Regions from separate parts of the Streptomyces antibioticus genome, predicted to be linked through region 1. Evidence: riboswitches for the same ligand, from Rfam matches in the RefSeq annotation. Region 1 holds a riboswitch; each other region holds the start of a gene.

What was found. Region 1 has a riboswitch for S-adenosylmethionine ahead of AFM16_RS11225 (aminotransferase class V-fold PLP-dependent enzyme). Riboswitches for the same ligand answer to the same signal wherever they lie in the genome.
Region 2: linked by a shared signal. The riboswitch ahead of thrC (threonine synthase) and the one ahead of AFM16_RS11225 (aminotransferase class V-fold PLP-dependent enzyme) in region 1 are both predicted to bind S-adenosylmethionine.
Region 3: linked by a shared signal. The riboswitch ahead of AFM16_RS33115 (amino acid ABC transporter permease) and the one ahead of AFM16_RS11225 (aminotransferase class V-fold PLP-dependent enzyme) in region 1 are both predicted to bind S-adenosylmethionine.

What each region holds. Positions count from the first base shown of each region.
Region 1 is NZ_CM007717.1:2,512,492-2,522,057, forward strand. It holds gene AFM16_RS11205 (NYN domain-containing protein) at 1-95, opposite strand, end outside; gene AFM16_RS11210 (hypothetical protein) at 133-372, opposite strand; gene AFM16_RS11215 (rhomboid family intramembrane serine protease) at 555-1,283, shown strand; gene AFM16_RS11220 (Lrp/AsnC family transcriptional regulator) at 1,280-1,561, shown strand; gene AFM16_RS11225 (aminotransferase class V-fold PLP-dependent enzyme) at 1,603-2,964, opposite strand; SAM riboswitch class IV at 3,096-3,212, opposite strand; gene trpD (anthranilate phosphoribosyltransferase) at 3,288-4,352, opposite strand; gene qcrB (cytochrome bc1 complex cytochrome b subunit) at 4,496-6,133, opposite strand; gene qcrA (cytochrome bc1 complex Rieske iron-sulfur subunit) at 6,130-7,188, opposite strand; gene qcrC (cytochrome bc1 complex diheme cytochrome c subunit) at 7,185-7,997, opposite strand; gene ctaE (aa3-type cytochrome oxidase subunit III) at 8,072-8,692, opposite strand; gene AFM16_RS11255 (response regulator) at 8,871-9,272, shown strand; gene AFM16_RS11260 (L,D-transpeptidase) at 9,338-9,566, opposite strand, start outside.
Region 2 is NZ_CM007717.1:4,026,319-4,035,884, reverse strand. It holds gene AFM16_RS18085 (ABC transporter substrate-binding protein) at 8-1,231, shown strand; gene AFM16_RS18080 (DUF3263 domain-containing protein) at 1,288-1,518, shown strand; gene otsB (trehalose-phosphatase) at 1,539-2,411, shown strand; gene AFM16_RS18070 (alpha,alpha-trehalose-phosphate synthase (UDP-forming)) at 2,399-3,817, opposite strand; gene AFM16_RS18065 (glucosyl-3-phosphoglycerate synthase) at 3,995-4,939, opposite strand; SAM riboswitch class I at 5,109-5,254, shown strand; gene thrC (threonine synthase) at 5,273-6,556, shown strand; gene AFM16_RS18055 (ubiquitin-like small modifier protein 1) at 6,553-6,828, shown strand; gene AFM16_RS18050 (cold-shock protein) at 7,292-7,498, shown strand; gene groL (chaperonin GroEL) at 7,833-9,455, shown strand.
Region 3 is NZ_CM007717.1:7,286,217-7,295,782, reverse strand. It holds gene AFM16_RS33135 (NtaA/DmoA family FMN-dependent monooxygenase) at 1-325, opposite strand, end outside; gene AFM16_RS33130 (LLM class flavin-dependent oxidoreductase) at 348-1,538, opposite strand; gene AFM16_RS40690 (putative leader peptide) at 1,614-1,679, opposite strand; gene AFM16_RS33125 (transporter substrate-binding domain-containing protein) at 1,802-2,827, opposite strand; gene AFM16_RS33120 (amino acid ABC transporter ATP-binding protein) at 2,944-3,750, opposite strand; gene AFM16_RS33115 (amino acid ABC transporter permease) at 3,747-4,724, opposite strand; SAM riboswitch class IV at 5,107-5,227, opposite strand; gene AFM16_RS33110 (glutathione S-transferase C-terminal domain-containing protein) at 5,329-6,198, opposite strand; gene AFM16_RS40685 (putative leader peptide) at 6,351-6,473, opposite strand; gene AFM16_RS33105 (carbohydrate kinase family protein) at 6,618-7,547, opposite strand; gene AFM16_RS33100 (class II aldolase/adducin family protein) at 7,544-8,284, opposite strand; gene AFM16_RS33095 (TetR family transcriptional regulator) at 8,342-9,004, shown strand; tRNA gene AFM16_RS33090 (tRNA-Pro) at 9,105-9,178, opposite strand; gene AFM16_RS33085 (serine hydrolase domain-containing protein) at 9,273-9,566, opposite strand, start outside.

The DNA of each region.
Region 1 (9,566 bases):
ATCTGCACGACCCGGCGGCGCACCCCGTCGGGCAGCGGACGGTCGAGCACCTCAGCGGCGCCGTCGCCCGGCCCCCCGCCTGCGCTCTCCACCATCCGTCACACCCCAATACGTGTACGGGGCCGGCTCCGGTCAGGAGCCGGCGCCCGGCCGATCCACGAGTTCCACCTGGTCCACGGCGTTGCACCAGCGGCACCGCACCGACTCGATGGTCTCACTGACCACCTCGCGCTCCTCCACCTTGGGCTCGCCCGCCAGGTCGAGGTGGACGTACTCGACGGCCTTCGACGAACGCGTGACGTCGAACCGGGTGAGGTTGCCGCACAGGGTGCAGCGCCACCGGGTGGTGGCGGTCGGCAGGGGAACCGTCATGGTGACTGTCCGCTCCTTCTGGTGTCGGGTCGCTGGTGTCGCTGGTACGAACGGGTCGGGCCGGAGGCTCCCCGCCGTGTATGGCTCGTAACCCTACGGCCTGGCGGGTCCTCACCGCCCGTCCGTCCACGGCGGCGAGGCGGTACGGGCGAGTGCGTCCCGTTACGTCATGCTCTGTGTTCATGATCGGCAAGTGGAGCGGCCCCCTCGGCGCCGCGTTCCGACGGGCGCCGGTGACGCACGTGCTGATCGCCGTGTGCTCCGCGATCTTCGTGCTGGGCCCGGCCGCGGGCCTCGATCCCGCCTACGGCTCCGGCGACGCCCTGCTCGCCGCCCAGCGCGCCTATTTCCGCCGCTGGGGGGTGATCCCGGTGGAACTGTTCGCGGACTCCCCGCGGGCCGCGCTGACCCCGGCGACGGCGCTGTTCATCCACGGTAGCTGGGTGCACCTCCTGGGCAACATGCTCTTCCTCTACGTCTTCGGCGTGATGACCGAGGAACGGATGGGCCGCGTCCAGTTCACGCTGTTCTACGTCGGCTGCGGCTACCTGGCGCTGCTGGGGTACGCCGCGGCCAACGCCGGGTCGCCGGCCTCGCTGGTGGGGGCGTCGGGGGCGATCTCCGCGGTGCTGGGCGCGTTTCTGTACCTGTTCCCCCGGGCGCGGGTGACCAGTCTTCTGCCGTTCCTGTTCTTCCTGCCGCTGCGCTTCCCCGCCTGGGTCGTGCTGCCCTGCTGGGCGGCCCTCCAGTGGGTGGCGGCGGGACGGGCGCCCCAGGGCCCCGGCGTGGCCTATCTGGCGCACCTGGTGGGCTTCGGCCTGGGCCTCGGCTACGCGTGGGCGCGGTTTCGTCCTGGGACTAGAGTGAGGGCCACGCCCGCTCCGGCCCCCGAGGGAGAGAACCAGCCGTGATCACCGCGATCGTCCTCATCAAGACCAGCGTGGACCGGATCCCCGAGATCGCCGAGCGGATCGCCTCGCTGGAGAGCGTCAGCGAGGTCTTCTCCGTCACCGGGACCTACGACCTGATCGCCATGGTGCGGGTGAAGCGGCACGACGACCTGGCCGACGTGATCCCCGGCAGCATCAGCAAGATCCCCGGCGTGGAGGCGACGGACACGCACGTGGCGTTCCGGACGTACTCGCAGCACGACCTGGAGGCGGCGTTCGCGATCGGCCTGGACTCCTGACCGTGTGACCGCCTGACGCCGCCCCCTGCGGAAGACCGAGCTCAGACCGCCGGGACGCAGCGGCCGTCCTGCGTGCGGTACGTCCACCGCGCGCCGTCGGTGACCAGTTCCCGCACGGCCGCCACGAAGCGGTCCACGTGCTCGTCGGGCGTCCCGGCGCCGAAGCTCACCCGGATGGCGTTGAGGGACTTCTCGCCCGGCGCCGCCTCGGGGGCCCCGCACTCGCCCTGCGCCTCGGGGGCACCGCCCAGCAGGGTGCGCACCAGCGGGTGGGCGCAGAACAGGCCGTCGCGGACGCCGATGCCGTACTCGGCGGACAGCGCGGCGGCGAAGTGGGAGCTGTTCCAGCCGTCGACGACGAAGGAGATCACCCCGACCCGGGGCGCGTCGTCGCCGAAGAGCGACAGGATCCGCACCTCCGGCACATCGGCGAGGCCCGTGCGCACCTTCTCGATGAGCTGCCGCTCGCGCGCGACCAGCGTGTCGAAACCGGCCTCGGTGAGCGCCTTGCAGGCCGAGGCGATGGAGTAGGCGCCGATCACGTTCGGCGAGCCGGCCTCGTGGCGGGCCGCGCTGTCGTGCCACTCCACGTCCACTCCCCCGTCCTCGCGCCGGGTGACCCTGCGGCTCGCGCCGCCGCCCGCGAGGTAGGGGTCGGCCGCGCGCAGCCAGTCGGCGCGGCCGGCCAGCACACCGGAGCCGAAGGGCGCGTACAGCTTGTGCCCGGAGAAGGCGACCCAGTCGACGTCGAGGTCCCGGACGGACACCGGGTAGTGCGGGGCGAGCTGGGCGGCGTCCAGGACGATCCGGGCGCCGTGGGCGTGCGCGGCCGCGGCCAGCTCCCGCACCGGCCACAGCTCGCCGGTGACGTTGGAGGCGCCGGTCACACAGACCAGGGCCGGGCCGTAGGGGTCGCGGTCGGCGAGGGCCCGCTCCAGGGTCTCGACGGCCTGTCCCGGGGTGCGGGGGGCGTCGAGGTAGGTGACCCGGGCGTCCCGCCAGGGCAGCAGCGAGGCGTGGTGCTCGGTCTCGAAGACGAAGACCTGGCAGCCGGCGGGCAGGGCGGCGGCGAGCAGGTTGAGGGAGTCGGTGGTGGAGCGGGTGAAGACCACCTGGTCGTCGGCGCGGCAGTCCAGGAACTCGGCGACCGTGGCGCGGGCGTTCTCGAACAGGTCCGTCGAGAGCTGCGAGAGGTAGCCGGCGCCGCGGTGGACGCTGCCGTAGTACGGCGCGTAGGCCGCGACGTCGTCCCACACCCGCTGCAACGCCGGTGCGCTGGCGGCGTAGTCGAGCGCGGCGTAGGTGACCTCGCCACCGGTGACGAGCGGGACGGTGACATCACAGCCCAGAACGGGCAGCGGGGCACAAACGTCCTGGACGGAGGCAGCGGTGGAGACAGACATGACGGAACTCCCGTGAGAGGAAAGGAAGAAGAGTGAAAAGGGGTGCGCGGAGGCGGGGCTCGGCGGCCCTATCGCATTCGCTGGCTCACGGAAGACTCCCTCGAACGACCAGGACCCCTGGTGTCGAGAGGGGCCCGCGCTTGCCGTAGACCTCGCTGCCTACGGCCTGGTCTTCACCCGGGGCACCCCGCCACGGACGGAGGGTTGCCGGACAGTCGGCCGGGGCCTCATGACTGTCACTCATGACCTGGTACAGAAACTACGGGACGTGATCGCCGTCCCGCAACCCGTGTCCGGATCGCGGGACGGCGATTCCCGTCACGTCAGGCGTTGCTGGCGGTGACCCAGCGCTCCAGGACCCGGCGGGCCGCCCCGGAGTCCACGGACTCGGCGGCGCGGGCCATGCCGGCGGCGATCTGCTCGGCGAGCGTCCCGCCGGCCGGGTCGAGGGCGACCAGGGCCGCCGCCGAGTTCAGCAGGACGGCGTCGCGCACCGGGCCCGGCTCGCCCTCGAGGAGCCGCCGGGCGACCTCCGCGTTGTAGGACGGGTCACCGCCGCGCAGAGCCTCCACCGGGACCAGCTCGATGCCGACCTCGCGCGGGTCGAAGGTCTCCTCGGTGACCGTGCCGTCACGGACGACCCAGACCCGGGAGGTGGAGGTGGTCGTCAGCTCGTCGAAGCCGTCGTCGCCGCGGAAGACCAGCGAGGAGTGGCCGCGCTCGGCGAAGACCCCGGCGACGATCGGCGCCATGCGGGGATCGGCGACCCCCACCGCCTGCGCCCGCACCTTCGCCGGGTTGGTCAGCGGACCGAGCGCGTTGAACACCGTACGGATGCCCAACTGGCCGCGGGCGGCGCCCACATGGCGCAGCGCCGGATGGAACTTGACGGCGAAGCAGAAGGTGATGCCGGCCTCCTCGGCCACCTCGGCCACCCGCTTCGGCGTCAGCTCCAGATTGACGCCCAGCTTCTCCAGGACGTCCGAGGCGCCGGAGGCCGAGGACGCGGCGCGGTTGCCGTGCTTGACGACCTTGGCGCCGGTGCCGGCCACCACGATCGAGGACATCGTGGAGATGTTCACCGTCTTGGCGCCGTCGCCGCCGGTGCCGACGATGTCGACGGTGCGGCCCGGCACCTCGATCAGGTTGGCGTGCTCGTACATCGTCCGCACGAGTCCGTTGATCTCCGCGACGGTCTCGCCCTTGGCCCGCAGCGCCACCGCGAACCCGGCGATCTGGGCGTCGGTCGCCTCGCCGCGCATCATCAGGTCCATCGCCCAGGCGGTGTCGTCCGCCGACAGGTCCCGGCCGGCCAGCAGGCCGTTCAGCAGGGCGGGCCAGGAACGGACCGCCGCGGTGTCGCCTCCGGCGGGGGTCACAGCGCTCATAGCCGCTCCTGGGTGTCGTACGGGCGAGCCTGGCTCGCGCAAACAGGGTGTGATCCCACCCTATCCAGCCCGCGGACACGGCGAAGGGCCCCGTCCGAAGACCGGACGGGGCCCTTCACTCAGGGCGTGGCGACGCCTGGTGATCAGTGGTGGCCGTGGCCGCTCGTGATCTCCTTGTACTCCTCGACGGTCGGCTTGGGGATCTGCTGGTCCTCGCCGAAGTACGCGCCGCTGATCTTGGCACGCAGCTTCTCGGTGGCCTTCACCTTGCGCTCGACGCCGTTCTCGTCGACCGTGGCGCCGATCGCGACCGGCTCGTACTGCTCGTGGGCCGTGAGCGTGTAGAGCTGCTCCTGGCTGAGCGGCTCGTGCACCTCGATGAACTCACCGTGCGGCAGGCGCTTGATGGTGCCGGTCTCCCGGCCGTGCAGCACCTTCTCCCGGTCCCGGCGCTGGAGGCCGAGGCAGATCCGCTTGGTGAGGATGTACGCGATGACCGGTCCGACGAAGAAGAAGATCCGGACGAACCAGGTGATCGAGTTGATCGACAGGTGGAAGTGCGTGGCCCACAGGTCGTTGCCGCCGCCCACCAGCGTGATCATGTACATCGTGACCCAGGCGACGCCGAGCGCGGTGCGGGTCGGCGCGTTGCGCGGGCGGTCCAGGATGTGGTGCTCGCGCTTGTCGCCGGTCACCCACGACTCGATGAAGGGGTAGGCGGCGAGCGCCGCGAGGACGACACCGAAGAGCACCAGCGGGATGAACACGCCCAGGACCAGCGTGTGGCCCCAGATGTTGATCTCCCAGCCCGGCATGAAGCGGATCAGACCCTCGGCGAAGCCCATGTACCAGTCGGGCTGGGCGCCGGTGGACACCTGGTCCGGACGGTAGGGGCCGAGCGCCCAGATCGGGTTGATCTGGGTGACCGCGGAGATGATCGCGATCACACCGAAGACCAGGAAGAAGAAGCCTCCGGCCTTGGCCATGTAGACCGGCAGCAGCGGCATGCCGACGACGTTCTTGTTGTTCTTGCCGGGACCCGCGAACTGCGTGTGCTTGTGGTAGAAGACCAGGATCAGGTGCGCCACCATCAGGCCGAGCATGATGCCCGGCAGCAGCAGGATGTGGATCGAGTAGAACCGCGCCACGAAGTCGTGGCCCGGGAACTCCCCGCCGAACAGGAACATCGAGATGTACGTGCCGACGATCGGCATCGACAGGATGGCGCCCTGGGTGAAGCGGACACCGGTGCCGGAGAGCAGGTCGTCAGGGAGCGAGTAGCCGGTGAAACCGGTGAACATGCCCAGGACGAACAGCAGGAAGCCGAACAGCCAGTTGATCTCACGCGGCTTGCGGAACGCGCCCGTGAAGAACACGCGCATCATGTGCACGAACATGCCGGCGAGGAAGATCAGCGCCGCCCAGTGGTGGATCTGCCGGATCAGCAGACCGCCGCGCACGTCGAAGGAGATGTGCAGCGTCGAGCTGAACGCCTCCGACATGAGCTGTCCCTGGAGCGGGACGTAACTGCCGTGGTACTCCACCTCGTTCATCGACGGGTGGAAGAACAGCGTCAGATAGACACCGGTCAGGATGATGATGAGGAAGCTGTACATGCAGACTTCGCCCAGCATGAACGACCAGTGGTCGGGGAAGATCTTCCGCATGTTGGCCTTGGCCAGGGAGTAGATCCCCAGCCGGCCGTCGGCCCAGTCGGCGATGCGCTCGCCGGCCGGGGCCTTGCCGCGTTCGCGGGCCTCGGTGTTCTCTGTGGTGCTCATCCGCGCTCCCAGAAGGCAGGACCGACGGGCTCTTCGAAGTCGCTGAGCGCCTCGAGGTAGCCCTCGTCGTTCACGCCGATGCGCAACTGCGGCAGGGCGTGACCGGCCGGGCCGAAGATCACTCGGGCACCGTCGGAGAGGTCGAAGGTGGACTGGTGGCAGGGGCACAGCACGTGGTGCGTCTGCTGCTCGTACAGCGAGATCGGGCAACCGACGTGGGTGCAGATCTTCGAGTACGCCACGATGCCTTCGTGCGACCACTCGAGCTCGCGCTTGTCCTTGATGTTCTCCGGCTGGAGCCGGACGATCATCAGGGCCGCCTTGGCGATCTCGTTCTGGAAGTTCTCGTCGTGCTCCTCCAGGCCCTCGGGCATGGCGAAGGTGAGCGAACCGACGGCGACGTCCGAGGGACGCAGCGGCTCGTTCGTGTTCATGTTGACGAGCAGCTTGCCCTTGGCCCACAGCGTGTGGCGCAGCTTGTCCTCGGGCAGCGGGCCGAGGTCGCGCAGCAGCACGACACCGGAGAGCGGCACCAGGGTGAGCGCGCCGAACATCGTGTTGCGGATCAGCTTGCGGCGGCCGATCGCCGACTCCTGGGCGCCCGCCTTGAAGTCCGCGTGGACCTTGGCGCGCACCTCGGGGGAGGCGGCGATCGGGTGCCGCTCGTCGGCGACCTCGACGTCGGACATCAGGGTGCGGGCCCAGTGGACCGCGCCGGCGCCGATGGTGAACAGCGCCGTGCCCAGGGTCAGACCCAGCGCGAAGTTCAGTGCGCTGATGTGGCCGATCGGGAACACGAAGATCGACTTGTCGGCGGGGATCGTCACGAAGGACGCGATGAAGCCGACGGTCGCGAGCATCGAGAGCGTGAACAGGAAGGCGACCGCACGCTCGGACCGCTTGGCGGCCCGCTCGTCGATGTCCTGGATCCGGTGCTCGTGCGGCGGCAGTCCCGGGTCGGCGAACGGGTTCTTCTCGTCCGCCACGGTGACCGCACCGTGCGCGTGGTCCTGCTCTGCGGGCAGGTTCTCTTCTGGAATGTCTTGGCTACTCATGACTTCTTGGCCTTTGCGGTCCGAGCGGCGACCCAGACGGCGACCGCGATCAGGGCGCCGAGACCGAAGATCCAGGCGAACAGGCCCTCGCTGACGGGGCCGAGGCCGCCCAGCTCCAGACCGCCCGGGTTCACCGTCTCGTCGCTGTTGACCGCGTGCAGGTACGCGATGATGTCCTTCTTGTTCTGCTCCGACAGCGTGGTGTCGGGGAAGGAGGGCATGTTCTGCGGGCCGGTCTGCATGGCCTCGTAGATGTGCTTCGGGTCCACGCCCTCGAGGGTCGGGGCGTACTTGCCCTTGGTGAGGGCACCGCCCTTGCCGGTGAAGTTGTGGCACTGCGCGCAGTTGGTGCGGAACAGCTCGCCGCCCTTGGCGATGTCGGCGCCCTCCGGGCCGTACTGGGCCTCGGTGGGGACGTTCGGGCCGGCGCCGAGGGAGGCGACGTACGCGGCGAGCTGGTCGATCTGGGCCTGCGAATAGATGACCTTCTTCTTGGGCACCTGGGCGCCCTGGGAGGTCGCCGCCGGCATACGCCCGGTGCCGACCTGGAAGTCGACGGCCGCGGCGCCCACGCCGACCAGGCTCGGACCGTCGGAACTGCCCTGACCGCCGGTGCCGTGGCAGCTTGCGCAGCCTACGGCGTAGAGCTTCTTGCCCTCTTCGATGGCCAGGGACTGGGCGGTTTCATCTGCCTGCGCCTTGCTCGCGGGCGCGAACGCGGCGTACAGCCCCCCCGTGCACGCCAGCGCGAGGAGTAGGACGACGAGCGCCGCCAGCGGATGGCGTCGTCGTGCGGAGAGCTTTTTCACGGATTACCCCGGTGTCAGGATCTTCTGCGTCGATGCTTCTGGAAGTGCGCTCTGCGGCGCGTGGAACGGTCCCGCTACTTGATCATGTAGATCGTGGCGAAGAGGCCGATCCAGACGACATCGACGAAGTGCCAGTAGTAGGACACGACGATCGCGGCGGTCGCCTGCTCATGGGTGAACCTCTTGGCCGCGTAGGTTCGCCCGAGGACCAGCAGGAAGGCGATCAGGCCGCCCGTCACGTGCAGGCCGTGGAAGCCGGTGGTCAGGTAGAAGGCCGAGCCGTAGGCGTTCGACGAGAGCGACAGGCCCTCGTGCTTCACCAGCTCGGTGTACTCGTAGATCTGACCGCCGACGAAGATCGCGCCCATGACGAAGGTGACGATGAACCAGCCCCGGAGCTTCTTCACGTCACCGCGCTCGGCGGCGAACACGCCGAGCTGGCAGGTGAGGGAGGAGAGCACCAGGATCGTGGTGTTCGTCGCCGAGAACGGGAAGTTCAGGGCGTCGGCCTGTTCCTTCCAGAAGTCCGGACCGGTCACCGATCGCAGGGTGAAGTACATCGCGAAGAGGGCCGCGAAGAACATCAGCTCGGAACTCAGCCAGATGATGGTTCCGACGCTGGTGAGGTTCGGCCGATTGACCGACGGGTGCGCGTGCCCGGTATCTACTGTCGTTGCTGTCGCCACGACCGACATTATGTCGGTCGCTTATCCCGCCCTCACTCCGGGGGGTGCCGTTCGGAGTGTTCGCACGTCGTGTACTGCCCGGATGGCCCATCGAAGTCGTGTTCCAACCGGTGTTGACGGGGTGTTCAAGGGAGTAGCATCCGCCGCAACGGTTCTGTCCGTACGACGCCGATGTCACGGAGGAAGCATGCAGGCGACCGCCACGGTGCTGGTCTACAGCGACGACTCCAACACCCGCGAGCAGGTGCGCCTCGCCACCGGCCGGCGGCCGGCCCCCGATGTGCCCGTGGTCGAGTTCCTGGAGTGCGCCACGTCCGCGGCGGTCGTGCGCGAGCTGGACCGGGGCGGCGTCGACGTCGTCGTCCTGGACGGCGAGGCCGTGCCCATGGGCGGCATGGGCCTGTGCCGGCAGCTCAAGGACGAGGTCTTCCAGTGCCCGCCCGTGCTGCTGCTCATGGGGCGGCCGCAGGACGCCTGGCTGGCCACCTGGAGCCGTGCGGACGCGGCGGTGACGCTGCCGGTGGACCCGGTGGAGTTCGCCGACGCGCTGGCCGCCCTGCTGCGGCAGAAGAGGCTCCAGAGCGCCTGAGAGGCGCGTGCGGGCTCCCCGGGCCGTCCGGTGCGTGATCCGGGCCCGGGCGCCCGCGGGGCGGCTCAGACCGCCACGGGCCGCAGGGTCGACGTGTCGTGCTGTCCCACCGTCTTCCCACCGCCCGTCAACGCGCTGCCCGCGGTCCACTTCTTCCAGTCGACGTTCCAGTCGCCGAAGCCGTTGCCGAAGGTCTCCATGGTGTCGCCGTAGCTGTTGACCACCTTGACCACGTCGCCGCGGCGCACGTTCTCGTAGAACCAGGCCGCGTTGGACGTGCTCATCCCGGTGCAG
Region 2 (9,566 bases), 1.5 Mb from region 1:
GCTGGGCATGGCCGCGGTCCTCGCCGGCTGCGGACTCACGTCGGGCTCCGACCACGTCACGCTCCACCTGGTCGCGGCCGACTACGGCGACTCCGCGGCCAACAGCTCCGAGAAGTACTGGGACGCCATCGTCACGGCGTACGAGAAGCAGCACCCGGACGTCACCGTCGAGGTGACCGTCTACTCCTGGAACGACGTCGACGCCAAGGTCAAGGAACGCGTCGCCGCGGGTGACCCCCCGGACCTGGCACAGATCGGCGCCTACGCCGACTATGTGGCCGCCGACCAGCTCTACAAGGCCGGCGAGCTGCTCTCCATCCCCGTCCAGGCCGACTTCGTGAGCCAGCTCGCCGACGCGGGCAAGGTGCGCGGCGTGCAGTACGGCATGCCGTTCGCCTCCTCCACCCGGCTGCTCTTCTACAACAAGACCCTCTTCGCGAAGGCCGGCCTCACCCCGCCGACCACCTGGGAGGAGCTCGCCGCGGACGCCGCCGCCCTCAAGCAGAACGGCGTGAAGTACCCCTACGCCCTGCCGCTCGGCCCCGAGGAGGCCCAGGCCGAGACGCTCCAGTGGCTGCTCAGCGGCAACGGCGGCTACAACCAGAACGTCAGCAGCTACAGCATCGACTCCACCGAGAACGTCGACACCTTCGGCTGGCTGAAGAACGAGCTGGTCGGCAAGGGCCTCACCGGCCCGGTGGCGCCCGGTGAGCTGAACCGCGCCGACGCCTTCGCCGCCTTCACCGACGGCGAGGTCGGCATGCTCAACGGCCACCCGTCCCTGATGAAGGCGGCCGCGAAGAAGGGCGTGAAGTTCGGCATGGTGCCGATGCCCGGTCTGGACGGTCCCGCCAAGATCTCCATGGGCGTCGCCGACTGGATGATGGCCTTCCGCAAGAACGGCCACGCCCGGCAGGCCGGCGACTTCCTCAACTTCGTCTACAGCAAGGAGAACGTGCTCGCCTTCTCCCGCGAGTACGACCTGCTGCCGGTCACCAACTCCGCCTCCCAGGTCATGAGCACCGCCGAGGAGGACGCCGACCTGCGGCCCTTCCTCAAGGAACTCGCGCTCTCCGAGACCTACCCGGTCGGCCGGACCTCGTGGGCCCAGGTCAGCGCGGAGATCAAGAAGGAGATAGGCCGCGCGGTCACCCCGAACGGCTCCCCGGCCACGGTCCTGGGCGACCTCCAGGAGACGGCCTCACGGGCGGAGAACGAAGCCGGGGAGTGAGCGAGCCGGGCGGGCCGGCGGGCCGGATGTCGGTGGCCGGGGATACCGTGCGGGGCATGGAAGCGGAGCTGGAGGAACGCGAGCGTGCCGTCCTCGCCCTGGAGCGGCGCGGTTTCCCCGGGCCCGGCGCGAAGGAACGGGCCATCCGTGAGGAGCTGGACCTCTCCCCGGTCCGCTACTACCAGCTCCTCAACGCCCTCCTGGACGATCCCCGGGCACTGGCCCACGACCCCGTCACGGTGAACCGGCTGCGCCGCGTCAGGGAGGCCCGGCGAGCCGAGCGCTGACCTCCCGATATCGTCGCCGTATGGGCATCCACGAGACGCACTCCAAGGAACCCGCACCCGTCACCCCCACCACCCCCGCCGGCCGGGACGGCCTCGCCGCGATCCTCGCCCGGCCCTCCCGCACCCTCGTCGGACTCGACTTCGACGGCACCCTCGCCCCCATCGTCGAGAACCCCGACGACGCCCGCGCCCACCCCGACACCCTCGCCGCGCTCACCGCGCTGGCCCCGAAGGTCGCCGCCGTCGCCGTCGTCACCGGCCGCCCCGCCGAGGTCGCCGTGCGCAACGGCGGGTTCGCGGGCGTGCCGGGGCTTGAGCACCTCACCGTCCTCGGGCACTACGGCGCCGAACGATGGGACGCCCGCACCGGCGCCCTCACCGCCCCGCCCCCGCACCCGGGTGTCGCCGCCGTCCGCGCCGAACTCCCCGGGATCCTCGCCGCCGCCGGCGACCGGCCGGGCGTCCGGGTCGAGGAGAAGGGCGGCCGGGCCCTCGCCGTCCACACCCGGCGCGCCGACGACCCGCAGGCCGCCTTCGAGGAACTGCGCGCGCCCCTCGGCGACCTCGCCGCCCGGCACGGGCTGATCGTGGAGCCCGGCCGGATGGTCCTCGAACTGCGCCCGCCGGGCATGGACAAGGGCGTCGCCCTGCTCGACCACGTCCGCGAGACCGGCGCCGGGTCGGTCCTCTACGCCGGGGACGACCTCGGCGACCTGCCCGCCTTCGCCGCCGTGGAGAAACTCCGCGCCGACGGCGTCCCCGGCCTGCTGGTGTGCAGTGGCAGCACCGAGGTCACCGAACTCGCGGAGCGCGCGGACCTCGTGGTCGACGGGCCCGCCGGGGTCGTGGCGCTGCTGCGGGAGCTGGCGGCCCGGTCCGGTCAGCCCGGCTGACCCTCCCGCAGCGCCTCCAACTGGTCCAGGAACCAGCGGGCCGGGGGCAGCGCGGTCGCCGCCGCCGCCAGTCGTTTGGTGCGCTCGGCCCGCTCCTCCGGCCCCATCCCCAGCGCCTCGTGCAGGGCACGGGCGGTCTCCAGGACGTCGTACGGGTTGACGACGAGGGCGTCCTCGCCCAGCTCCCAGTAGGCGCCCGCCTCCCGGGACAGCACCAGCGCGCAGCCCTCGTCGGAGACCACCGGGATCTCCTTGGCGACCAGGTTCATCCCGTCCCGGATCGGGTTGACCAGGGCCACGTCCGCGAGGCGGTAGGCGGCCAGGGAGCGGGCGAAGTCGTCCTTGACGTGCAGGACGACCGGGGTCCAGCCGGGGGTGCCGTACGTCTTGTTGATCTCCGTGGCCAGGCGCCGCACCTCGGCCGTGTAGTCGCGGTAGACGGCCAGGTCCTGCCGGGAGGGGTAGGCGAAGGCCACGTGGACGACGCGCTCGCGCCACTCCTCGTGGTCGTCGAGGAGCTGCCGGTAGGCCAGCAGGCCGCGCACGATGTTCTTGGACAGCTCGGTGCGGTCGACGCGCACGATGGTCCTGCGGTCCGTGCCGCCGATCTCCTCGCGGAGGGCGGTGATCCGTTCCTCGACGTCCGGGCGGTGCGCGCGCTCCCGCAGGAAGTCGGCGTCGGCGCCGAGGCCGTGGACGCCCACCCGGGTGCTTCCCGTACCCCCGGCGAACTCCGCCGCGCAGGCGGTGAAGGCGTCCGCCCAGCGCCGGGTGAGGAACCCCAGCCGGTCCGCGCCGAGCATGCCGCGCAGCAACTGCTCGCGGATGTCCGACGGGAGCAGCGCGAAGTAGTCCACCGGGGCCCACGGGGTGTGCGAGAAGTGGCCGATGCGCAGGTCGGGGCGGAGTTCGCGGAGCATCCCCGGCACCAGGCACAGGTGGTAGTCCTGCACCAGGACCGCCGCCCCCGGGGCCGCCTCCTCCGCCAGCGCCTCGGCGAAGGCCCGGTTGTAGATCTCGTACGACGCCCACTGGCGCCGGAACTCCGCGTCGAAGACCGGCTCCAGCGGGGTCTGGTACAGCAGGTGGTGGATGAACCAGAGCACGGAGTTCGCGATGCCGTTGTAGGCGTCGGCGTGCACGTCGGCCGGGACGGGCAGCATCCGCACGCCCTCCTCGCCGACCCCGCGCCGGACGGCCTCGCGGTCGCCGTCGGAGAGCGCGGAGCAGACCCACAGGGCGCCCGCGTCCGGCCCGATCGCCGACAGCCCGGAGACCAGCCCGCCGCCTCCCCGTCTCGCGTCCAGCGAACCGTCCTCACGAACGGTGTAGGAGACCGGCCCGCGATTGGACGCGACCAGCACCTGGGCACCCCGAGCAGCGGCAGCATCGTGCGTGGTAGCCATACGCCTCAACCTAGCCCGCCACGGAAACGCTCAAACGTACGGTCACGACGAGCGGAGGGTCCGTATCAGGCCGTGTCCGGGGCCGTATACGGCGGGCGGGGCGTGTTACGCGGGTGGGGGGACGGTGGGCCTCGCCCGAGGGGTCCGTGGCGGTGGGCCGGTTCCGGGGCCGGGGGGTTACGCGACCTTGCGGGACTGGTACTCCGCCATCTCCGCCATCGGGGGGCGTTCCTCCATGTCGACCGAGTAGGTGTGGGGTTCGAAGCCGGACGGGCCGCGTTCGAACTGGGTGAGGGACGGGCGGATCAGGTGGCCGCGGGCCAAGCGGAGCTGGGCCGTGCGGTAGATCGCCGCCGCCATCCGGCCGAGGGCCTGGCCGTCCTGGTGGCGGTGCTTGCGCACCCCCACGTCGACCTGGGCGAGCGCGTCGAGGCCCACCAGGTGCAGGGCGTCGACCAGCATGCCCAGCTCGACGCCGTAGCCGACGGGGAAGGGGAGCTGTTCCAGCAGGCCGCGGCGGGCCGCGTACTCGCCGCCCAGCGGCTGCACGAACCCGGCGAGCTGCGGCCAGTGCATGTTGAGCAGCGGCCGGGCCATCAGCTCGGTCACCCGGCCGCCCTGGCCCGCGGCACCGGCGAGCGGACGGTCGTACATGCCCTTGACGAGGTCCACGCCCGGGTCGGTGAGCAGGGGGCCCACGATGCCCGAGACGAAGTCGGAGGAGAACTCCCTGAGGTCGGCGTCGATGAAACAGACGATGTCCCCGCTCGTGACGAGCAGGGAGCGCCACAGCACCTCGCCCTTCCCGGGCACGGCGGGGACGCTCGGCAGGATGGTGTCCCGGTGGACGACCCGGGCGCCCGCCGCGGCCGCCACCTGGGCGGTGCGGTCGGTCGACCCCGAGTCGACGACGACTATCTCGTCGACCAGCGGGACCTGCTGCATGAGGTCGTGACGGATGATCGCGACGATGTCGCCGACCGTCTCCTCCTCGTTCAGCGCGGGCAGGACCACGGAGACCGACTGACCCGTGGCCCGCTTCGCGGCCATGATCCGGTGCAGCGGGCGATCGGCCAGGGACCAGGAGCGGGTGGTCAGCCAGCGCTCGACTTCTTCCAGCACGGTCTGCGGCTCCTCACTGTCGTGATCACACCGGGTGCACGGGGGGTGACCGTGTGATCCATCTCGCGGTTCGGACGACTATCTCAACTGTCCTGGCCTTCGGTTACAGTCTTGAACAACGCGGGTGACCATCGCATGTCCGGGGTCGCCGGCGTTCACAACTGAATACCGCTCATCCAGAGGGGCAGAGGGATACGGCCCGATGAAGCCCCGGCAACCCACCTAGACCGGTCTCGTTCACCACACGCGAGGCTCCCGGCGAGGGAAGGTGCCAAATCCGTCTCACGGCGAGATGCGTCGTGAGGAAGATGAGGAGAAAGGGCCTCGCCTCACATGGCTGCGCAGACTGTTGCAAGCACCACGAATCCCACGGTCGACCTGGGCCCCGCCGCCGCGCTGAGCTGCCGCGAGTGCGGCCACCGCGTGCCCCTCGGCCCGCTCTTCGCCTGCGAGGAGTGTTTCGGCCCGCTCGAGATCGCGTACGACTTCTCCTCCTACGACACCGAGGAGCTGCGCAAGCGCATCGAGGCGGGACCCGCGAACATCTGGCGCTACGCCCCGCTGCTGCCCGTCCCGGCCGACGTGGCGGACAAGCCGAACCTCAACCCCGGCTGGACCCACCTCGTCAAGGCCGACAACCTGGCCCGCGAACTCGGCGTCACCGGCGGCCTGTACGTGAAGGACGACTCCGGCAACCCGACGCACTCCTTCAAGGACCGCGTCGTCGCGCAGGCCATCGAGGCCGCGCGCGCCTTCGGCTTCACCACCCTGTCCTGCTCCTCCACCGGCAACCTCGCGGGCGCGGTCGGCGCCGCCGCGGCCCGCGCCGGTTTCCGCTCCTGCGTGTTCATCCCGCACGACCTGGAGCAGGGCAAGGTCGTCATGGCCGCGGTCTACGGCGGTGAACTCGTCGGCATCGAGGGCAACTACGACGACGTGAACCGCTTCTGCTCCGAGCTGATCGGCGACACCGCCGGCGAGGGCTGGGGCTTCGTCAACGTCAACCTGCGGCCGTACTACGCCGAGGGCTCCAAGACGCTGGCGTACGAGATCTGCGAGCAGCTCGGCTGGCGGCTGCCCGACCAGCTCGTGGTGCCGATCGCCTCCGGCTCCCAGCTCACGAAGATCGACAAGGGCCTCCAGGAGCTGATCAAGCTGGGGCTCGTCGAGGACAGGCCGTACAAGATCTTCGGCGCGCAGGCCGAGGGCTGCTCGCCGGTGTCCGTGGCCTACAAGGCCGGCCATGACGTCGTACGGCCGCAGAAGCCGGACACCATCGCCAAGTCGCTCGCCATCGGCAACCCGGCGGACGGCCCGTACGTCCTCGACATCGCCCGGCGCACCGGCGGCGCGGTGGAGGACGTGACCGACGAGCAGATCGTGGACGCGATCAAGCTGCTGGCGCGGACCGAGGGGATCTTCGCGGAGACGGCGGGCGGGGTCACCGTCGGCGTCACCCGCAAGCTCATCGAGAACGGCCTGCTGGACCCGGCGAAGACCACGGTCGTCCTGAACACGGGCGACGGCCTCAAGACCCTCGACGCGGTGGCCGGCACCGGCCTCACCGCCACCATCCGTCCGAACCTCGACTCCTTCCGAGAGGCTGGCCTCGCATGAGCGTGACCGTTCGCATCCCCACCATCCTGCGCACCTACACCGGTGGGCAGGCCGAGGTGTCCGCCGACGGGGCGACCCTCGGGGAGGTCATCTCCGACCTGGAGAAGAACCACACCGGGATCGCCGCCCGCGTCCTGGACGACCAGGGCAAGCTGCGCCGGTTCGTCAACGTGTACGTCAACGACGACGACGTCCGCTTCGAGCAGGGCCTGGAGACGGCGACCCCGGACGGTGCCGGCGTCTCGATCATCCCGGCCGTCGCCGGCGGCTGACCGGTGGTTGACCGGCGTTCAGTACCCGCCGGTAGTAACCGTCGGTAACAGCGATTACCGAGCGTTCATCGAATTGCCCCCTCCGTAAGAGAAGCGGAGGGGGCAATTCTGTGTGATTGAGCGCGGTACAGTTGGGGAACCGGGTCGCGAAACCCTGATCCGGAGTCTTTCTTCGCTGCCGCGCGTCCGACAAGAAGTAGCCAAAGTGCGTGCCTCTTGCGTGGCATTTGCGGCATTTGCCGGGCCCGACTTGCCCTGAATTCTGGCGAATTCTCGCCACATTCCGGATCGGGTGCGTCCGGAATTCTCGTCCGACTGACCTGTTGCAGACGGCAGTTGGACAGATACATTCAGCCGCGGTCGACGCGTTCCGGCGCACGCCCCCAACCAACTGGGGGGTGAGGTCTGACCCGGATCCGCGAAGTGTGGATCTGTGCAAGGGCCAGTAATAGGGGAGTTAGGCATGGCTCAGGGCACCGTCAAGTGGTTCAACGCGGAGAAGGGGTACGGCTTCATCGCGGTCGACGGTGGTGCGGATGTTTTCGTCCACTACAGCGCGATCCAGATGGACGGATACCGCACCCTGGAAGAGGGTCAGCGGGTCGATTTCGAGATCTCGCAGGGCCAGAAGGGGCCGCAGGCGGACATGGTCCGACTGGCGACCGGCTGAAGCACGCGCCGACTGACAGCGTCGTTCTTCTGTTTCATCTTCTGTTTCATCTTCGAAGGGCTCGCGCCTCCAGGGGTGCGGGCCCTTCGGCATGCCCGCGGACCCTCCGCCCTCCGGCGACGGGCCGGGCCCGTCCGTGAGAGGCGCTTGCACTCGACCATGCCGAGTGCTAATCATTGGCGTTAGCACTCTGAAGGTGAGAGTGACAACGAAGGACCGGGTCGGTGAGGCCCGCAGGCCAAGTGGGGCAAGGAACCACGGGTCGGCGAGCCGTCCGTCGCGGGCGCGGGCGCGGTCCGAAGAATCACCCCCAGTCCTGGAGGGACCACTTCACATGGCCAAGATCATCGCGTTCGACGAGGAGGCGCGGCGCGGCCTCGAGCGCGGCATGAACCAGCTCGCGGACGCCGTGAAGGTGACGCTCGGCCCCAAGGGCCGCAACGTCGTCCTCGAGAAGAAGTGGGGCGCCCCCACGATCACCAACGATGGTGTGTCCATCGCCAAGGAGATCGAGCTCGAGGACCCGTACGAGAAGATCGGCGCCGAGCTGGTCAAGGAAGTCGCCAAGAAGACGGACGACGTCGCCGGTGACGGTACGACCACCGCGACCGTCCTGGCCCAGGCCCTGGTGCGCGAGGGTCTGCGCAACGTGGCCGCCGGCGCCAACCCGATGGCCCTCAAGCGCGGTATCGAGAAGGCCGTCGAGGCCGTCTCCGGTGCCCTCCTCGAGCAGGCGAAGGATGTCGAGACCAAGGAGCAGATCGCTTCGACGGCCTCCATCTCCGCCGCCGACACCCAGATCGGCGAGCTGATCGCCGAGGCCATGGACAAGGTCGGCAAGGAAGGCGTCATCACCGTCGAGGAGTCCCAGACCTTCGGTCTGGAGCTGGAGCTCACCGAGGGTATGCGCTTCGACAAGGGCTACATCTCGGCGTACTTCGCCACCGACATGGAGCGTATGGAGGCCGTCCTCGACGACCCGTACATCCTGATCGCGAACTCCAAGATCGCCAACGTCAAGGACCTGCTCCCGCTCCTGGAGAAGGTCATGCAGTCGGGCAAGCCGCTGCTGATCATCGCCGAGGACGTCGAGGGCGAGGCCCTGTCGACCCTGGTCGTCAACAAGATCCGCGGCACCTTCAAGTCCGTCGCGGTCAAGGCCCCGGGCTTCGGCGACCGCCGCAAGGCGATGCTGAACGACATCGCCATCCTCACCGGCGGCGAGGTCATCTCCGAGGAGGTCGGTCTCAAGCTCGAGAACACGACCGTCGACCTGCTGGGCAAGGCCCGCAAGGTCGTCATCACCAAGGACGAGACCACCATCGTCGACGGCGCCGGCTCCTCGGAGCAGGTCGCGGGCCGCGTGAACCAGATCCGCGCCGAGATCGAGAACAGCGACTCGGACTACGACCGCGAGAAGCTCCAGGAGCGCCTGGCGAAGCTCGCGGGCGGCGTGGCCGTCATCAAGGCCGGTGCCGCCACCGAGGTGGAGCTCAAGGAGCGCAAGCACCGCATCGAGGACGCCGTCCGCAACGCGAAGGCCGCCGTCGAGGAGGGCATCGTCGCCGGTGGTGGCGTGGCGCTCATCCAGGCGTCCTCCGTCTTCGAGAAGCTGGACCTCGAGGGTGACGAGGCGACCGGCGCCAACGCCGTGCGCATCGCGCTGGAGGCCCCGCTCAAGCAGATCGCCGTCAACGCCGGCCTCGAGGGCGGTGTCGTGGTGGAGAAGGTGCGCAACCTGACCCCGGGCCACGGTCTGAACGCCGCGACCGGCGAGTACGTCGACCTGGTCAAGGAAGGCATCATCGACCCGGCCAAGGTGACGCGCTCCGCGCTCCAGAACGCCGCGTCGATCGCCGCGCTGTTCCTCACCACCGAGGCCGTCATCGCCGACAAGCCGGAGAAGGCCGCGGCCCCGGCCGGCGGCGGCATGCCGGGCGGTGACATGGACTTCTGATCGACCGGTTCCGGTTGATCGACGTCTGACCGAGGGCGGTACCCCTGTGACACGGGGGTACCGCCCTCGGGCGTTCCCCCTGGCGGGGCGGGTTCCGGCAGCCACCTCAGA
Region 3 (9,566 bases), 4.8 Mb from region 1:
CCACCTCGTAGGGCTCGTTGAAGGTGGAGTTGATGGTGCCGGTCAGTCCGAGGTGTTCGGTGACGGCGGCGAGCGCGGCGAGGACGGTGAAGGTGTCGGGGCGGCCGACGACGTCCAAGTCGTAGATCTTGCCGCCCTGTTCGCGCAGGCGCAGGCCCTCGGCGAGGAACAGGAAGTCGAACTTGGCGCGTTCGGCGGTGCGGGCGAAGTGGGCGAAGGAGCTGAACTCGATATGGCTGCCGGCCCGCGGGTCGCTCCACACGGTGGTGTTGTTGACGCCGGGGAAGTGCGCGGCCAGGTGGATCTGCTTCAGGGGCTTGCTCATGGTCGTCGGCTCTCCGTCCGGCTCAGGCTGCGGCATAGCGGTTGGCGGGGCGGGTCAGACCGAGGAGCCCGCGCAGGGTGTCGGCCTCGTAGGCGCGGCGGAAGGCGTCGCGGCGCTGGAGTTCGGGGACCAGGCCGCGGGTGATCGCCGGCAGGTCGTGGCCGGCGACGGCGGGGCGCAGCCGGAACCCGGTGAGTCCGGCCTCCTGGAACTCCTGGAGCAGGTCGGCGAGTTGGGCGGGGGTTCCGGTGAAGATCCGGGCGTCGCTCGTGAACTCCTCGCCCGCCAGGGCGTCGAGGCGCTCGCGGCGGGCGGCGGCCTCGGCGGGGTCCTCGTCGAGGAAGACCACCAGGTCACCGAAGATGTGCAGCGGTTCGGCGGTCCGGCCCACCGCGTCCTGTTCGGCGCGGATCTCGGCGACGATCGCGCGGGCCTGTCCGGTGTCGTGGGGCGTGACGAAGCCGAGGTCGGCGGCGCGGGCCACCAGCCGGTAGGGGACGGTGTCGTGGGCGAGGGCGGCGACCAGGGGCTGGCCCTGCGGCGGGCGCGGGGTGATGGAGGGGCCCTTGACGCTGAAGTGGCGGCCCTCGAAGTCGATGTAGTGCAGCTTGTCGCGGTCGATGAAGCGCCCGGTGGCCGCGTCCCGGATCTCGGCGTCGTCCTCCCAACTGTCCCAGAGCCGGCGGACGACCTCGACGTGGTCGGCGGCCTCGTCGAACAGGTCGGCCACCACCGGGCCGCGCAGGTCGTCGATCGGCGGGATCGTACGGCGGCCGAAGTGGGCGGCGTCGCTCTGCCGGCCGGTGATCTGGACGCGTACACCGGCGCGGCCGGTGCTGACGTAGTCCAGGGTGGCGATGGCCTTGGAGAGGTGGAAGGGCTCGGTGTGGGTGGTGACCGCGGTCGGCACCAGCCCGATGTGACGGGTGAGCGGGGCGACGCGGGAGGCGGTCAGGACGGCGTCGAGGCGGCCGCGGACCTGGTCGGTGCGGTCGTCCGGATCGAGGAAGTGGGAGGACTGGAGGCCGAGGCCGTCCTCGAAGGTGACGAGGTCGAGGAGGCCGCGCTCGGCCTCGGTGACCTGGTCGGCCCAGTAGCGGGCGGTGAACAGCTCGCGGGGGCGGGCGACCGGCTCGCGCCAGGAGGCGGGATGCCAGCCGGTGCCGTCGAGGGCGACGGCGAGGTGCAGCGGGGAAAGGGATGCTGAGGACACGGTGGTGCCTTCCTGGAGGTCCGTACGAGAGCGCACGTCACCCGCGCCATGGGGTGCGGCATCGGGGAACGGGTGTCAGGAGCGACAGAGCGCGCCGGCCACGCGCTGGAGGTCGATGTGGGCCCGGGAGTGGAGGTGCACGGCGTGGAAGGTGGACGTCACGGCCTTGCACCTCCCTCTCCCGGGGCGCGCTGTCGCGCCTCACATGCCTCTTCTACGGTGGAACGCCCTGGCCGGACCCGATGTTCCCGGCTGACGGCGTGTCAGGAATTGTCGAGCGGCAGGCCGGGCGGGTTCACCTCGGACTTGGCGACGGCCTCGTTGGAGAGGTTGTAGACCTCCAGCCACGTGGCGTACTGGCCGTTGTCGATGAGGTAGTTGATGGCCTCGGCGAGCGGCTCGGCGAGACCGCTGTCCTTCTTCGCGGTGGCGGCGATCAGGCCCTGGAGGGTCTCGCCCGCGCCGGAGAAGGTGCCCGCGTTGGCGGTCGCGTTGGCCGTGCCCGCGGTCTTGGCGACGTTGTAGGCGATGCCGGGGTTGGGGCCGAAGTAGGCGTCGATCTTGCCGCTGTTGAGGGCGAGATAGGTGCCGTTGCGGTCCGGGTAGTACTTGACGGTGAGCTTCTTGCCCTCGCTCTCCAGCTTCTTCTTCCACTCCAGCAGGATCTTCTCCTGGTTGGTGCCGGAGCCGACGGAGACGGTGAGTCCCGCGAGGTTCTTGTAGTCGCCGTCGAACTTCCAGGTGCTGGACTTCTTCACCTCCCAGCCGAGGTTGTCCTGGCGGTAGGAGGCGAACTCGTACTTCTTCTTGCGCTCCTCGGTGTCGGTGACGTTGGAGAAGGCCACGTCGACCTTGCCGCTGTCGATGCCGACGAACAGGTTCTCCCAGGTGAAGTTCTTGGTCTCGGGCTCCAGGCCGAGGACCGCCGCCACCAGTCGGCCGAGGTCGGGCTCGGCGCCGGTGAGGGTCTTCTGGTCGTCGCCGACGTAGGCCAGCGGGGCGAAGCCGGAGGGCAGGGCGCCGACGCCGATGGTGAGCTTGCCGCTCTTCTTCACGGCGTCCGGCAGCTTGGCGCTGATGGACTTCACCTCCGAGACCTTGATGGTGGTCTCCTTGGCGGCGCCGTTGGACACGCGGCCGACGGTCACGCCCCCGGCGGCGGCGCTGTCGGTCGTGGTGGCGGCGTCGCTGTCCCCACCGCAGGCGGCGAGCCCGGTGGCGAGGGTGGCGACCGCGGTCGCCGCGGTGATGCCGCGTATCAGGCTGCGTCGGGTGACGTGGGCAGACATGGGCCGTCCTTTGGTGCTGGGTGAGAGAGGGTGGTGGTGTGGGGGCGGGGTGGTGCGGGGTGGTGCGTGGGGGAGATCAGGGGGTGCGCGCGGGGTGCGCCCGGGTTGCGCGCGGGTCAGAGGACCTTGCTCAGGAAGTCCCGGGTGCGCTCGTGCTGCGGCTTGTCGAGGACCTCGGCGGGCGGGCCCTGTTCGACGATCCGGCCGCCGTCGATGAAGACGACGCGGTCGGCGACCTCGCGGGCGAAGCCGACCTCGTGGGTGACGATGACCAGGGTGGTGCCGCTGGTCGCCAGGTCCTTGATGACCGCGAGGACCTCGCCGACGAGTTCGGGGTCGAGGGCCGAGGTGGGCTCGTCGAAGAGGATGACGCCGGGGCGCAGCGCGAGGGCGCGGGCGATGGCGACGCGCTGCTGCTGGCCGCCGGAGAGCTGGCGGGGGTAGGCGCCGGCCTTGTCGGCGAGGCCGACCCGGTCGAGGAGTTCGCGGGCGAGTTCCTGGGCGGCGGGGCGGCTGAGCTTGCCGGTGGCGACGGGGGCGGCGGCGATGTTGTCCAGCACGGTGAGGTGCGGGAAGAGGTTGAAGTTCTGGAAGACGAAGCCGATGCGGCTGCGCTGGGTGAGGATGGCGCGTTCGCTCAGCTCGCGCAGCCGGCCGCCGTGCCGGCGGACGCCGATCGGCTCGCCGTTGATGCTGACATGGCCGATCTCCGGCTTCTCCAGGTGGTTGATGACCCGGAGCAGGGTGGACTTCCCGGAGCCGGACGGGCCGAGGATCACGGTGACCTCGCCGGGCCGTACGGTCAGGTTCACGCCGTCCAGGACGCGGTGGGCGCCGTACCACTTGTGCACGTCGTGCACCTCGACGGCGGCGGGCACGCTCGCCCCGGGGGCGGTGGTCGCCTCGGCGGTCTCGGTGGTCATACGGCGGCCTCCCGGCGGATGCGGGCGCGCAGGTCGGTGAACCCGGTCCGCAGTTTCTGCAACGGCGTCGGCGGCAGGGAGCGGGTGGCGCCCCGGGCGTAGTACCGCTCGACGTAGAACTGGGCGACGGACACCAGGCTGGTCAGGATCAGGTACCAGACGGTGACCACGAGCAGCAGCGGCACGATGTCGCCGGGGTAGGTGGAGCCCATGGTCTGCGCGGTGCCGAACAGGTCGAGCAGGGACACGTAGAAGACCAGGGAGGTGGCCTTGATGAGGCCGATGAGCTGGTTGACGTAGTTGGGGACGATCGAGCGCAGCGCCTGCGGGAAGACGATCTTGCGGAACTGGTAGCTCTTGGGCAGGCCGAGCGCGGCGGACGCCTCGTGCTGGCCCTGGTCGACGGAGAGGATGCCGCCGCGGACGACCTCGGCGGCGTAGGCGGCCTCGTTGAGGCTGAGGCCGACGACGGCGATCACCATGTCGGTGGCGAGCCGGGACTCGTCGAAGGTGAAGAAGGCCGGTCCGAAGGGGACGCCGACGCTCAACGTCTGGTACAGGGCACTGAAGTTGTAGAGGAAGAGCAGGACGACGATCAGCGGGATGGACCGCAGGGCCCAGACGTAGGTCCAGCTCACCGCGCGCAGCACCGGGCTCCTGGAGAGCCGGGCGAGGGCGAGCAGGATGCCGCCGAGAAGGCCGAGCACCGCGCTGTAGGCGGCGACTTCCAGGGTGATCAGCAGTCCGTCGAGGATGACGGGCCGCAGGAACCAGTAGCCGAAGCGGTCCCACTGGTAGAACGGGTTGGCGATCAGGCCGTGCGCGAACTGGGCGACCAGGACCAGGACGATCGCGGTGGCGATCCAGCGTCCGGGTCGTCGTAGCGGCTGAACGCGCTGTGCTGAGAGCTGTTTTGACGGGGTGTCGGCTATGGGCTTCGCGTCGAGGGTCGCGACGCCTGGGGGTTCGCTCATGAGGGGCTCCGGCGGAAGTCGGGCACCCCGGACGGGCACGGCCGTGGTGGCGGCCGCGGGAGGGCGCGCGGCGCACGGTCGTGTACGGAGAACCGGGGTGGGGCTGCGGTGGACGGCTCACCGCTCGGGCGGTGTGCGTCGGGAACGCGGCGGGGCGAGGGGAATGTGCTGCGGTGGTGCCGGGTCTGCTGGTGTCAGCCCCGACAGCGGGCACGGCCCGGTGCGGTACACAGTGCGCTGTTCACGCGGAGCAGATCGACGGCCCGGTCGGCGACGAGGGGCTGCTGCGCGGACGGACGGACGCAGCCCCGAAGGCGGCGGGGCGCCGTCCTGGGAGCTGCGTACATGGGACTCTCCGTCACTCGTGCGGCCCCCGCAGGGGCCCTCGCGCTTACCGGATCCGTGCGGTCACGTCATCCGGTCCGGTCGTCACCTGGGGCACCCCACCGCGATGCGAGGGTTGCCGGTCAGCAAGCCAGGGCTTGTCGCTGACGCTCATGACCGTTCTGGGCCGTAAGTAAAGACAGGCACCCGAACGAATGTCAACGCCGGTCCACGTGCTGGAACGGCTGCGGGGCCGCAACGGCCCCGCGTCCCGGGGCGGTTACGGGGCCGGCGCGATGTGGGCGGCCCAGTCCAGGATCTGCACGGCGGCGCCCGCGGCCTCCAGGCCCTGACAACGGGCGTGGTGGCGGCGGGCGATGCCGTCGAGGTCGAGGTGCGCGCCGAACGCGGGGTGCGCGGCGAGCCGGCGGGCGTGGGCCCACAGGGCGGGGTGGCCGGCGATGCGCTGCACGGCGGACGCGTCGAGATGATGGCGGTGCACGGTGTCGAGCTGCACCAGCGCGACCCACAACTCCACGTCGGCGGCGGTGATCTGATCGCCGATCAGGTACGGCTGCACGCGCAGTCCCTGGTCCAGCACGCCGAGGGTGTGGAGCAGGGTGTCGAGCGCGGCGGCGCGTTCCTCGTCGCCGGTGCCGGCCGTACCGGCGCGCTGCGCGGCCCGCTCGATGCCCTGGGCGCACATCCGCTCGACGGCGTCGATCTCGGACTCGGCGCCGCACGGGTACAGCGCGGTCCGGCCGCCGCCGAAGCGCCGGGCGAGGTCGCGGGCGATGTCGGGGCCGTGGGTGGAGACGATCCGGCCCGACCAGTCGTCGCTGAGCACGGGCGCGACGGCGGGTCCGGTGTAGTGGTGGGCGCTGGCGTCGTAGAGCGGGCGCAGCGCGGAGTGGCCGCCGTCGGGACAGTCGGGGACGGCGGGCAGGAACGTGACGGGACAGGCCCGTTCCAGGCCGAGGAGGCTGTGGGTGACGGCGATGCGCAGCCCGTCGGGGTCGGCGGCGGACAGATGGAGTCGGTAGCGGCGCGGCACGGCGTAGTGGCCGCTGCGGGCGTCACTGCCGATACGGCCCCGGAAGACGGGGACGGAACGGACCGTCAGCCGGGCGGCCGGTGGTGTGAAGGACATGACTCTCCCCGGGGGCGGCGCGCGCGGCGGACCGGCGCGCGGCGGATGCGACGACGGAGGACGACGGAACGGGGGGACCGTGCGGCCGCGCGCCGGGCGGGTGGTGCCCAGGGGGCATCACCGGGGCGGAGGGCGCGGTAGGGGCGGCCGGCTCAGCGCTGGGCGCTGATCGCGCTGCACACGCGCTGGAGGTCGATGTGACGGCGGGAGGTCAGAAGGGGCGACGACCATGACGTACGGCTCGCTCGGCCGGTGGCCGGCTCCTGTCGCCCCATGATTCCCTACCCGTTCACTAGGATTCCCGTACCGAGTGTCGATCCGGCCTCGCGCGGCGTCAAGGGGTCGTCCACCAGGTGAGTCGGCGAGGGGCGGGAAGGGCCCCGCGCACAAGTCGCCGGTGCCGGGTCACGCATGGCAGGTCACGCACGGCAGGTCGCCGTCGCGGCGAACGCGTCGGCCGCCGCGAGGTCGAACGTGCCGTGGTCGCTGCCGAGGCCCTGGGCGACGAGCGCCGCCGCGGCGCTGCCGAGCACGGCGGCGTCCCCCGGCGTACGGCCGAGGCTCACGCCCCGCAGATAGCCCGCGGAGAACGCGTCGCCGCAGCCGGTGGTGTCGACGACGTCCACGACGAACGCGGGCACCGGCTCCGCGCCGTCCTGCGTGACCACGAGCGCGCCCTCCCCGCCGCGGGTGACGGCGACGACACCGGCCCCGGCGGCGAGCAGCTTGCGCGCCCCCGTCAGCAGGTCGTCCTCGCCGGTGAAGCCGCGCACCTGGTCCTCGTTGGGCAGGAAGTGGTCGATGTACGGCAGGGCCGCCTCGATCTGCTCGAAGCTGCCGAGGACACCCGGCGCGAGCAGGTCGACGGAGGTGACGACACCGTGGTCCCGGGCGTACGACAGGATGCGCGCGGCGACGTCGACGCCGATCAGCTCGGGGCCGCCGAGGTGCAGATGGGTGGCCCGCGCGAGGGCGTCCCAGGGGACGTCGTCCGGGCCGTAGGTGATGTTGGCGCCGAGGAGGTGCAGCGAGGGCCGGTCGCCGTTGGGGCGGATCGGCAGGACGCTGGCGGAGGTGGCGGTGTCGGTGCGCCGGACCAGGAACTCGGTGCCGACGCCCGCCCTGTCGAGCAGCGCGACGAGCAGGTCACCGGTGGGGTCGCTGCCGACGGCACCGGCGCTGTGCACCTCGGCGCCCAGCTTGGCGAGGGTGAGGGCGGTGCCGCCGGCCGTTCCGGCGGCGGTCATCCGGATGTCCTCGACCAGGGTGGCGCCCTGCCCCTCGGGTATCGCCTCCACCGGCCGGACCAGGACGTCCAGCACGTGCACGCCCATCGTGAAGACCTTCATCGCTGCCCCTCCTGCACGGGTGGTACGGGTCGTACGGGTTGTACGGGTCGTACGGGTGATCCGGATGCCGCGGGTGCCACGGGGTGGGTGGTGCCGTAGTCGCGGGCGAGCGCGGCCTCGATCACCGCCCGCTGCTGCCGCTCGTCGAGGAAGCGGGGCCGGCCCATGGCGGCCGCGCGCTGGTACACACCGCAGGCCCATTCGAGAAGCAGGGCATGCTCGACGGCCCGGTCGAGCGTCGCCGCGTGGGTGACCGCACCGTGGTTCGCCATCAGCGCGGCACCGCGGCCGTCCAGGGCGGTGAGGACGGACTCGGCGAGTTCCGGGGTGCCGAAGGTGGCGTACGGCGCGACCCTGACCGTGCCGCCCAGCGCGAGCAACTGGTAGTGGATGCACGGGAGTTCGTCCAGTACGCAGGCGACGGCGGTGGCCATCGGGGCGTGCGTGTGGACGAGGGCTCCGGTGCCGCGCCGACGGTGCACACCGAGGTGGAGGTCGAGTTCGGAGGTGGGCCGCAGGGTGCCGGACACGAGCGTGCCGTCGAGGTCGACCACGGTGACCTGATCCGGGGTCAGTTCGGCGAGGACGGCTCCGGTCGCGGTGACGGCGACCAGGTCGCCGGTGCGCACGCTGACGTTCCCCGCCGTGCCGATCAGGAGGCCCTCGGCCCCCAGGCGGCGGCAGGCGTCCGCCACGGCGGCCCGTTCCTCGCTCAGCGCCGAGCTTGAGGCGGTCATGGGCGCGAAGGTAGCGTAAACGTGAAACAAAGTCACGTTCACGTTCGGAGACGATCCTTGGACCGGCCGACCCCGCCTCCCCTGCCCCAGCCGGACCCGCCACCCGGTGCCGCCGCCCTGCGCCGCACGCCCCGGCAGGCCCGCAGCAGGGCACGCCTCGCGCTGCTGCTGGCGGCCGCCGAGCGGATCCTGGTGGAGGAGGGCGTGGAGGCGCTGACCACGACCCGGGTCGCGGCGGAGGCGAAGGTGTCGGTCGGCTCGCTGTACCAGTACCTGCCGGACCGGGGCGCGATCATCGACGCCCTGGCGGCGGGCTGGTTCACCCGTCTCGAAGGGGTGATGGACGACCTCGCACGGACCGCGACGCGCGAGCGCTGGGAAGACCCGGTGGGTGTCCTCGTCGACACGTACGCGCACATCTACCGGACGGAACACGGCTTCCGCGCCCTGTGGTTCGGCAGCGGGCTCACCGAGCGCACCCGGGAGGCGGACCGCGAGCACAAACGCCGGATGGCCGACGGGATCCGCCGGGTCCTGCTGGCACTGGGCGTGGCCCGCGACGACGAGGCGCTCACCCGGTCCTGTCACGCCGCGATCCTCGCGGCCGACGCGCTCGCCCAGGAGGCGTTCCGCCGGGAGCCGGAGGGGGACGCGGCGCTGCTGGAGGAGGCGAAGGTGATGCTGCGGGGGTATCTGGGGGCGGTGGTGGCGCGGTACTGAGGCCGCTTCGGGCGGAGAACGCCGAAAGCCTGATGTCCTGCGCACGCCGAAAGCCGCTCTCCGAGGTCCGGAGAACGGCTTCCGATCGGTGATCCACCGGTCGGGACGACAGGATTTGAACCTGCGACCCCTTGACCCCCAGTCAAGTGCGCTACCAAGCTGCGCCACGTCCCGCCGCGTCGCCGAGCCGTTGAACTGCGGTGACGCGCGGGTCCAACCCTACCGCACCCGGCCGACCCCGACGGCCGGGACGGGATGCGCGGCCGGGTCAGTCGGCCAACGGGTGCTTCGCGTCCAGGAGTTGCGCGATCCGCTCGGCGACGGGCACGGAGGTGTTGGTGCCGGGGGACTTCGGGCCGACGGTCGTCGTGACCGCGATGGAGAGGCGCTTGTGCGGCTCGTACGCCATCACGGCCGCGTAGCCGAAGAAGGACGGGTTCTGGAGGACCCAGCCGTTCTTGACGACGACGCCGAGCCCGAAGTGGAACTTGTCGGTCATCGGCAGACAGACCGTGGCCGGGCACTTGGCGGTCGGCTTGCCGAGACCCACCGTGCCCGGGTT